2 regions of the Lysinibacillus sp. RC79 genome follow, and region 1 is predicted to be linked to the other one. Evidence: a T-box and tRNA genes for the amino acid it is inferred to sense, from the RefSeq annotation. Region 1 holds a T-box; the other holds one or more tRNA genes.
The links. The T-box of region 1 lies ahead of argS (arginine--tRNA ligase). A T-box ahead of a tRNA ligase gene usually reads a tRNA of that ligase, here a tRNA-Arg.

Region 1 (4,443 bases):
ACATTTATTATTCAAAGCATATATAGAATATATTAACTTTATCAGAATAGATCCTTTTAATTTTATAATAGTGGAAAGGGAGCGGATTTTGAAAAGATTTTTATTTATTTTGATAATCATCATAATGATTTGCATTGTCTTTAGTAAAAAAATATTTTCAATTGAGGATCATAATGCTTCTGAATCTAAGCTTTACATCAATGTGTTTGATCTTAAAAGTTTGAAGTTTACATTCTATCAATTTGACCAGTTTCAAAATAAAAGTAAATTTTTATTAAGTAAGGAAACGGCGGATTATACTGCTTTCGCTTATTCTGAACTTAATAATAAATTGTATTTTGCTGATGGCATATCAGATCATACAATACAATTATTTGAAAATGACCTAAACACGAATCAAATGAAACAATTAACCACTGTATTTAATAACGTTGATTTTATGCAAATAGACAAATAGCAAAAAATCATCTTTATGAGAGTGCTATTAAGAGATGCATTTAGAAATTTTAATATAGCTACGTATAATCTTCAAACTAAGAAAATAAAAATATGGGAAGAAGGAAACAACGATAGAAGTGTTTTAGTTTTTAATTATAACCCGAATAATAATCAATTAATTGTAGTCTCTTTCTCCGAGAACGAAGATCAGAAGAAACTCACAGAGGCTAATAAAAATCAAACGAAATTACAGCCAATCAAACACAGTTTAGATATTTATGATATTGAAGGACAAAAAAAAGAAACATATAGCCGATGTTGAGAGATTTATAAGTGGAGCATCATTGGCACCAGATGCTAGCTCAGTAATAATCAGCTATGATGAAGCCGTAGACAGTCCTATTTCGCATGTTGTAGAAATAGATATCCAATCAAAAAAGGTAAAGCCTTTACTAGATAGTGCTGGTATTTATTCAAAAATTCGCTCCGTTAAATTCGATGAAAACAAAGACGGATTTTATTTTTTATCTAGTATAATTGATGGAAATAAACGTTATAGTATTTTAGAAATGCCTAAAGAGAGCGTACTCTCATACTATGACATCACGAAAAATAAGGTGCGAAATGTATGGAGGGCTGAAAAAAGTGTTATTGTTAATTATTCAGCAGAACATTTTTAATGTACAATTTACTTCTTAATAATTCTGAAAAGACTGTTGACTTAAAATGGTGGCTCGTGTAGAATATTTTGAAATTACAGTTAAATTCAGTGAAAAAGAGAGTAGTTTATGGAGTTACTGGAAAGCGAATTAGGGATGGTGTGAGCCTAATGCAGAACCCATAAATGAAACGCACTTTGGAGAAGGTTCTCGAATTAGTAGTAGAGAATATCGGGGAGTCACCTCGTTAACAATGGAAAGTGGTCATATTATATGGCAACTAGAGTGGTACCACGGGATAACTATGCTCTCGTCTCTATATTTAGAGACGGGGGCTTTTTTTATCTTCATTCAGTAGAAATCTCTTACCTCTATTGGTACGAGATGAAAAGGAGATGTGGTCCCTTTTCAGTGAATGTACAAACACCTACCGAAAATAGAGGAACTCAGTCTAAGAACGCCACGTCCTGTGGCAACGACTGAGTGACCAACATCATGTTGGCCTAAAGCCTCCGGCGGATGTCACGGATTTTCAAAGGAATGAATTGTGCTGGCACAATTCAAAATCCGGACGCAATTACGCCAAGGCGAAATTGATTTTAAATTGAGAGGAGAATGAACATGAATACACAAATCGCGAAAAGAATCGCTGTGGCATTAAATAACGAGCTGTCTGTCAATGAAATTCAAAATTTACTAGAAAAACCGAAAAATTTGGACTTAGGGGATGTGGCATTTCCATGCTTTACGCTCGCAAAAAAATTTAGAAAATCCCCACACACAATCGCTATCGAAATTCAAAACAATTTAAGCAGTGATTTAATACAAGAGGTTCAAGTAGTAGGAGGTTATGTCAATTTATTTTACCATCAGCCAACGATTACACATCAAGTGCTTAGCCAAATAGTAAAAGAAAAAAATTTATACGGGACTCAGCAGGAATCGAAGGGGAATATAGTGTTGGATTTTTCTTCACCTAATATAGCGAAGCCTTTTTCCATGGGTCATTTACGTTCTACAGTGATCGGCAATGCATTGGCCAATATTGTGGAAAAAAATGGATATCGAGCAATTCGCATTAATCATCTAGGTGATTGGGGAACACAGTTCGGTAAATTGATTGTTGCTTACCGAAAATGGGGTGATCAAAAAACAATTGAAGCTGCTCCAATAGAGGAACTGTTAAAAATTTATGTGAAGTTCCATGAAGAAGCGGAGCAGGATGAAACACTCAATGAACAGGCACGTACCGCTTTTAAAGCATTAGAAGATGGAGATGAAGAGGCGTTAGCTCTTTGGCAATGGTTTAGAGATGCATCACTAGAAGAATTCAAGACCATTTATCAACTGCTTGGAATTAACTTTGATTCTTTCGCTGGGGAAGCGTTCTACAATGACAAAATGGCTGCTGTTGTTAAGGAATTGGAAGAAAAAGAGCTGCTTGTGAAATCTGAGGGTGCTTATGTCGTTGAATTAGATAATATGCTTCCATGCTTAATTACGAAAACAGACGGTGCTACGCTCTATGCTACACGTGATTTAGCAGCTGCTTTTTATCGTAAACAACTATATGACCCTAAAAAAATATTTTATGTTGTAGGGCATGAACAATCTCTTCATTTTAACCAACTATTTAACGTTATTGAGAAGATGGGGTATGATTGGGCAAAAGATTTACAGCATGTGCCTTTTGGAATGATACTAAAAGAGGGTAAAAAAATGTCGACGCGTAAAGGAAAGATCGTTTTATTAGCAGATGTATTAACAGAAGCGATTGCCACTGCGAAGCGAAATATCGAGGAAAAAAATCCAAATCTAGTGGATAAAGAGAACATTGCACTTCAGGTTGGTGTAGGAGCGGTTATTTTTAATGATTTAAAAAATGATCGTCTTCATGATATTGAGTTTTCGATTGAGCACATGATGCATTTCGAAGGTGAGACAGGGCCATATATTCAATATACGTATGCACGTATTTCATCTCTTTTGGAAAAAGCAAATAAACATAGTTACGAAGTATCGTTTGAAGCATTAGGGGAGCAAGCATGGCCGGTTATTTTATTGTTGGAATAGTTTCCGAAAGTAATTGCCAACGCTTTTGAGCAAGCAGACCCATCGCAAATTGCTAAATATGCCTTACAATTAGCGCGTCAATTTAATAAATATTATGCGCACAATAAAGTATTGGTCGATGACAGCCAAAGAACATCACGATTAGCATTTTGTCATTGTGTAGCTGTTGTTTTAAAAGAATCGCTAGCATTATTGGGAATGGCTGCGCCTAAAAAAATGTAAGGACTATTCATTAATTGCCATGAAATTGACCGATACTAGAAAAAATGGTAAAAGGAAATAGTGAGAATTCAGAGGTCTGACAATAATGTTAGATTTCAGTTGATTTTTAACTGTATTAATAGAGAGAAGGTTTTTAGAAAGTATGGAGAAAAAGCAATGGCGTGTTTCCATGGTAATTGTGGTTGTTAGTATTTTCTTCGTTGCGCTCAATATGCGCCCAGCAGTCACAGGAATAGGGCCACTATTTAATGTACTTTTGGAATCACTCCATATATCAAATACCAAAATGAGCTTTTTAACATCTATTCCGGTGTTTTGTATGGGACTCTTTGCACCATTCGCAGTACCATTACAAAGGAAACTCGGAACAAAAACAGCTATTACGCTCTTAATAATTATCCTAGCATTAGCAAATGGGCTACGATTTTTAAACGAAAGTTATGTACTACTTGTAGTCACAAGCTTTGCTGCAGGATTTGCCATTGCACTTATTGGACCCATATTAAATGCTTATATAAAGAAAAAATTCCCGACCCGTTTTACTACCGTGGTTGGTATTTATTCATTTGGAATAGGAACAGGGGCAACATTGAGTGCGGCACTAACAATAACATTTTATAATCATTTTCATGAGAGCTGGACGATAGCGCTCGGCAGTTGGGCAATTCTTGCTATCATCGCTCTTTGTATATGGATACTAGTAATACAAAATCAAGAGCTGCCAGAGACAGGTGTATTGACAGAAAATGCAGCACGAAACCCTTGGAAAAATGCCCGTGCTTGGACAATTTTAATTTACTTTGGCATACAAACATCTTTGTTCTTCTCCATAATGTCCTGGCTAGTACCGATATTACAGGCTAAGGGCTTTTCCCTTGTCGCTGCAAGCTCTATGCTAACATTTTTGTCTATTGTACAAATGATTGGAAATATTTCGGTCCCCATACTAATGGAAAAATGGTCGAGTCGAATAGGTTGGCTCTTTTCTTTAGGGATCTTAGGTATGGTTGGCTTTGTGTTGCTATGGTTAGGCTCGGGATCTTTGTTGTGG
Region 2 (4,443 bases), on a different contig from region 1:
CATGGGAGTTCAATAAAGAAAAAAAGAGCTGCCTATGCAACTCAAAGATCTTCAAGTAAAGCACCCGTTAGCCATCCATGTAGCGCTAAAACCAGTGATACACCACAGAGAATGAAAGATTATTTCGTTCTTTCATGGGAGTTTAAGAAGAACAGTGACGTTTATTAAACAATCGTGCCCGATTGTTATATAGCCCCTGTAATTGAAGTATAGGAACGATAAAAAAACGCTGGTATACAGCTTAATAAATTGTCTCTATATACTGGTTTTTATTCAGATAACACACTCTGAAAAATCTCGAAAAGTCCTATCGTAGCTATGTTTATAGCTTTGCATAAAAAGCGGTATAAACAATAGTCCTCGTAAAAAGGCACGAACGTTGATTTAACAACATCCGTGCCTTTTCGGTGTGTTTCCAAACTTTCATTTAGGAACGTTTATTTAACTGGTCGTGTATAATCTTCTTCTTTTTCAAGGAACCTATTACTCACCATTATAAGAGTCTATAAGCTTTCTTGTCTTAAAGTCGTAAATTTTATAACCTATTTCCCACATATGGTCTTTAGACACTGTAATTTCGCAGTAATATGGGGATGCTTTTCCATAAGCATCAAGTTCCGGCATCTCAACAAATGAAAATTCTTCATCTGTATCAATCATATTAAACCACCAATCAGTATAACGACCATCTTGACGTATTTCTAAAGTACATTGTCCGTTAATAACCTCAAAGTCTTTCGTAACTATAAATTTCAAACTAGGTATAGTTAACCATAACATTAAGAGTCCCATTATTAAGGCACCGAGCATTTTAATTGTCTGCCCAAATTCCATTTTTCTTTTTACAGACATTATCATTAAAAAAATCAATGCAACTATAATAAAAAATATACCTATACCTAATCCTACATAATAAACAAAAATAATAATCCCCATCCTGCAATAATTAGTTACTATGCTTACGCAAATTCAATTATAAAAGTTTCAAAAATATTAAGATAACCCTTACCAAAATCATATTTTGAACGTTTATTAGATTTGTTTTATATGCTTTATAAATTGTTATTGCACTAAAGCATTCATTCGTTGAACAAAACATTTTTAAGCCTAATTTTTTTTTAGTAAAAAGTTGTTATTCCACAATCTGGCCCGATTGTTGAACACAAGTTAAACATCATTGTTAAACTAACCTGCTCCGTTAGTTGAATAAGAAAGAGATGGGATCTCTACGGAATCCCATCTTGAAGAAAAGCACTCCTTTAGTTGAAGAAGAACTCTAGCTTTTTTACCACAAAAGCACCTGATAATCATTTATTTGGATATCCATTCATATTGAATATCAGCTAAATTTTCTTCATTTTCATGTCCTCTACCTATGATTTCAAATCCTTGTTTTTCATAAAATCGTTGTGCATTTTCATTTACTTCAAATGTGTATAATGTTAATCTTCCACTTGATTGCGCTTTTACTTTATCTAGTAATGTATGACCTATACCAATTCCTTGATAATCTATATGAATATATAGTTGGCTTATTTCCCTTTCATTATAGGCAATCATTCCAACTACTTTTTCATCAATTAACGCTAAATCTATTTGAAACTGTTCAGATAATATATGATTTAAAAAATAAACGTAACTTTCAAAGCTGTGAATTTCTTTCTGACCAATAGCCTGTTCCTTACTATCTCGCCACATATCCACTGTTTGTTCAGCGTATTTGGGATTATACTGAGTAATTATCATTTTGTGTTGGTTCACTACAATACCTCCTCAAGTTTGTTTACTGCTAAATATTGTTTTCCTGATATAAATTCGATGAATACTACCTGTTGCAGGTATTTTAGCATTTATAAAACTTTTTGCTAGTTTCTTTCACTAACCTGCACCGTTAGTTGAATAGCAACAATCTTATAGAAAACAGTCATTTTTTTGGTTTTGCCTGTAAATCTGTGATACCGCAAACATCTGTCATATATTTTAATTGTTCTTCAATTTGAGCAGGTGTGGCTTCCGGGCTATCACTTATAAATTCTTTTTGTAATACAGTTCTCCTAAGTGATACCACACCGAACTTATAACTTGTGCCTAGAAGTTCTAGAAAAGTGAATGTTGGGAAATTAATTTACGAGCCTTTGGTTATATTCAATCCACTTTTCCATTTCTCGCCCCACTGCTTCTAAATTACAAACTTTTTCATTAAGAATGATGAATGGCATTCAAGAATAGTGGTTTAATGAGAATACGGCTATCCTAACCTTTTAGCGGCTTAGTGCAATAACAGACTAGAAGCGTCTTCGTGATACTTTTTCTTGTGTAGAAAATGTGTAGAAACTTTTCATTTTCTATCCTGTTCTAACGTATTCTCAAAAAAAGGAAAAGCGCCTCAAACCCTTGATATTAAAGGATTTGAGGCGCTTTTCAGTTGGTTCAAACTTATTCTATCTGAACCTTGATACGTCCCAGGAGGGATTCGAACCCCCGACCGACGGCTTAGAAGGCCGTTGCTCTATCCTGCTGAGCTACTGAGACATGATATTATGTAGTCCATATAAGGACTATAAGGACAATATTTATTATATGTGCTTTATATCATAATGTCAACATTAATTTTACTATGAAGGCAAGGTTTGCCTCATTATTAATATTATATGATTTCATGTACCCCATTATGCCCTCTCTCAGCTCTTCTTTTGCTAAAATAATGAAAAGCAATAAAACTGGAGAAAGCAATATGTTTAAAGATTTGGTTGTCGTCGTAACTGGCGGTGCACAAGGAATCGGCAAAGGCATTGTGCTTGTGTATGAAATGGTGCCAATGTTGTTATCGCCGATTAAAATAAAGAATTAGGGCTGCAATTAGAAAATGATTTACTTGCGAAAGGTCATTCAGTTCTTTTTGCTCAAACAGATGTTACGATAGAACAGGACATCGTTTCTTTAATGCAAAAAGCTATTAATCATTTTGGTACTATCCCTATTTTAATTAATAATGCGGGGAAATTACAACATAAATCTCTTTATGACGTAACATTGGATGAATGGAATGATATGATTCAAACAAATTTAACTTCTTTCAGCGGGTGTCCGAACACCCGCTGAAATAGAGGAACTCAGTCTAAGAACGCCACGTCCTGTGGCAACGACTGAGTGACCAACTTCGTGTTGGCCTAAAGCCTCCGGTGGATGTCACGGAATTATGCCGAGGCATAATTGATCGCGGTCTTTTTGTGTTCAAGGGAGGCTGCAAAAGTTATGCGAGTGAATGTCAATGGCGGCTCAATCGTTTCTATAGCCCCTACAAGCGCTGAGATGTCTGAGCCCCATACAGAATGCCTATGCAGCAACAAAAGGCGGTATCGTCGCAGTAACACATGCTTTAGCGCGTTCTTTTGGTCCAGATAATATTATGGTTAATTGTATTTCGCCTGTTTGGATTGAAACAGGTGATTATGAACAGCTCCTTGAGACTCCCACCCTTAAAGGGACAAGCTGACTAATGTCAGTGGGATTCCTGAGTAACTAAGCGTTCGCAGTCCATTTCTGTTTTGAACAGCTCTCAAGGTTGGGGTATCCCATTACCCCTCCCTATCCAGTGCATATAGCAGATAGGGCTACGCTACTGTTACTATAGCGTATAGTTGGTTTCGTTCGATGTGTTTTAGCGTCTTTTCTTGACGACACATATTGTTTTACCGATAGCATGAATTAGGCTATCGAACCTTATACAATATCCAATTTTCAATGAACAAGCGTGTTTTAAAGACTTTTACTTGTATATATATGAAGTATAACACCCTTTCAGACAATTAAGGTAGCAAAAGCTAGCTCTTGTCTGACCTCACTTTCATCCTATTTCTAAAGACGGGCCACACCTGCATAGGCTTTCTCGTTCGAAAAATCTGTAAAATTGATCACGAGCAACATTTATCGGGCGTGTAGGCGTACCTGAAGACATTGAACAGGCTTGCTTGTATTTAACTTCTTTCAGCAAGTGTCCAAACACTCGCTGAAAAAAGTTAAAGCCTCCGGCGGATGTCACGGAATCGGAAAGGAGTTCTTAAAAGGATGTTAGCCTAAAATCATCGCATCCATGCGATAACGGCTAACTGACCTGCATCACGCAGGCCCAAGCACAAAGCCGATTCCGGACGCAATTATGCCAAGGCATAATTGATCAAGCCCCTAAAATAATTTCATCACAGGCATTAATCTAACAGTGGATGGTGGGATGACATAGAAAATGATGTATGAAGAATAAGTCAAACTACTCAATCAACGAACAAAAGTAAACCAGATTCACTAAGCATTTTTGAATCCGGTTTCTACTTTTGGCGAATAAATTCTTGCCTGTTTACTCTTCGAATAATGAGCAATAGGTTGGATGCCTTGTATAGATTCCTTCACAAATGGAGCTAAAGAGTTGCTTTCAATGTTAATACG

Region 2: it encodes a tRNA-Arg, which carries the amino acid that the T-box ahead of argS (arginine--tRNA ligase) is inferred to sense. The anticodon was not compared.

Annotation. Positions count from the first base shown of each region.
Region 1 is NZ_JBGCCD010000021.1:42,460-46,902, forward strand. It holds gene ABH968_RS18240 (hypothetical protein) at 89-457, shown strand; gene ABH968_RS18245 (hypothetical protein) at 723-1,118, shown strand; T-box leader at 1,199-1,418, shown strand; partial or broken gene argS (arginine--tRNA ligase) at 1,713-3,392, shown strand; gene ABH968_RS18255 (MFS transporter) at 3,535-4,443, shown strand, end outside.
Region 2 is NZ_JBGCCD010000001.1:140,909-145,351, reverse strand. It holds gene ABH968_RS00620 (hypothetical protein) at 484-936, opposite strand; gene ABH968_RS00615 (GNAT family N-acetyltransferase) at 1,312-1,761, opposite strand; tRNA gene ABH968_RS00610 (tRNA-Arg) at 2,459-2,532, opposite strand; gene ABH968_RS00605 (SDR family NAD(P)-dependent oxidoreductase) at 2,854-3,102, shown strand; partial or broken gene ABH968_RS00600 (SDR family oxidoreductase) at 3,214-3,463, shown strand; gene ABH968_RS00595 (YqjF family protein) at 4,303-4,443, opposite strand, start outside.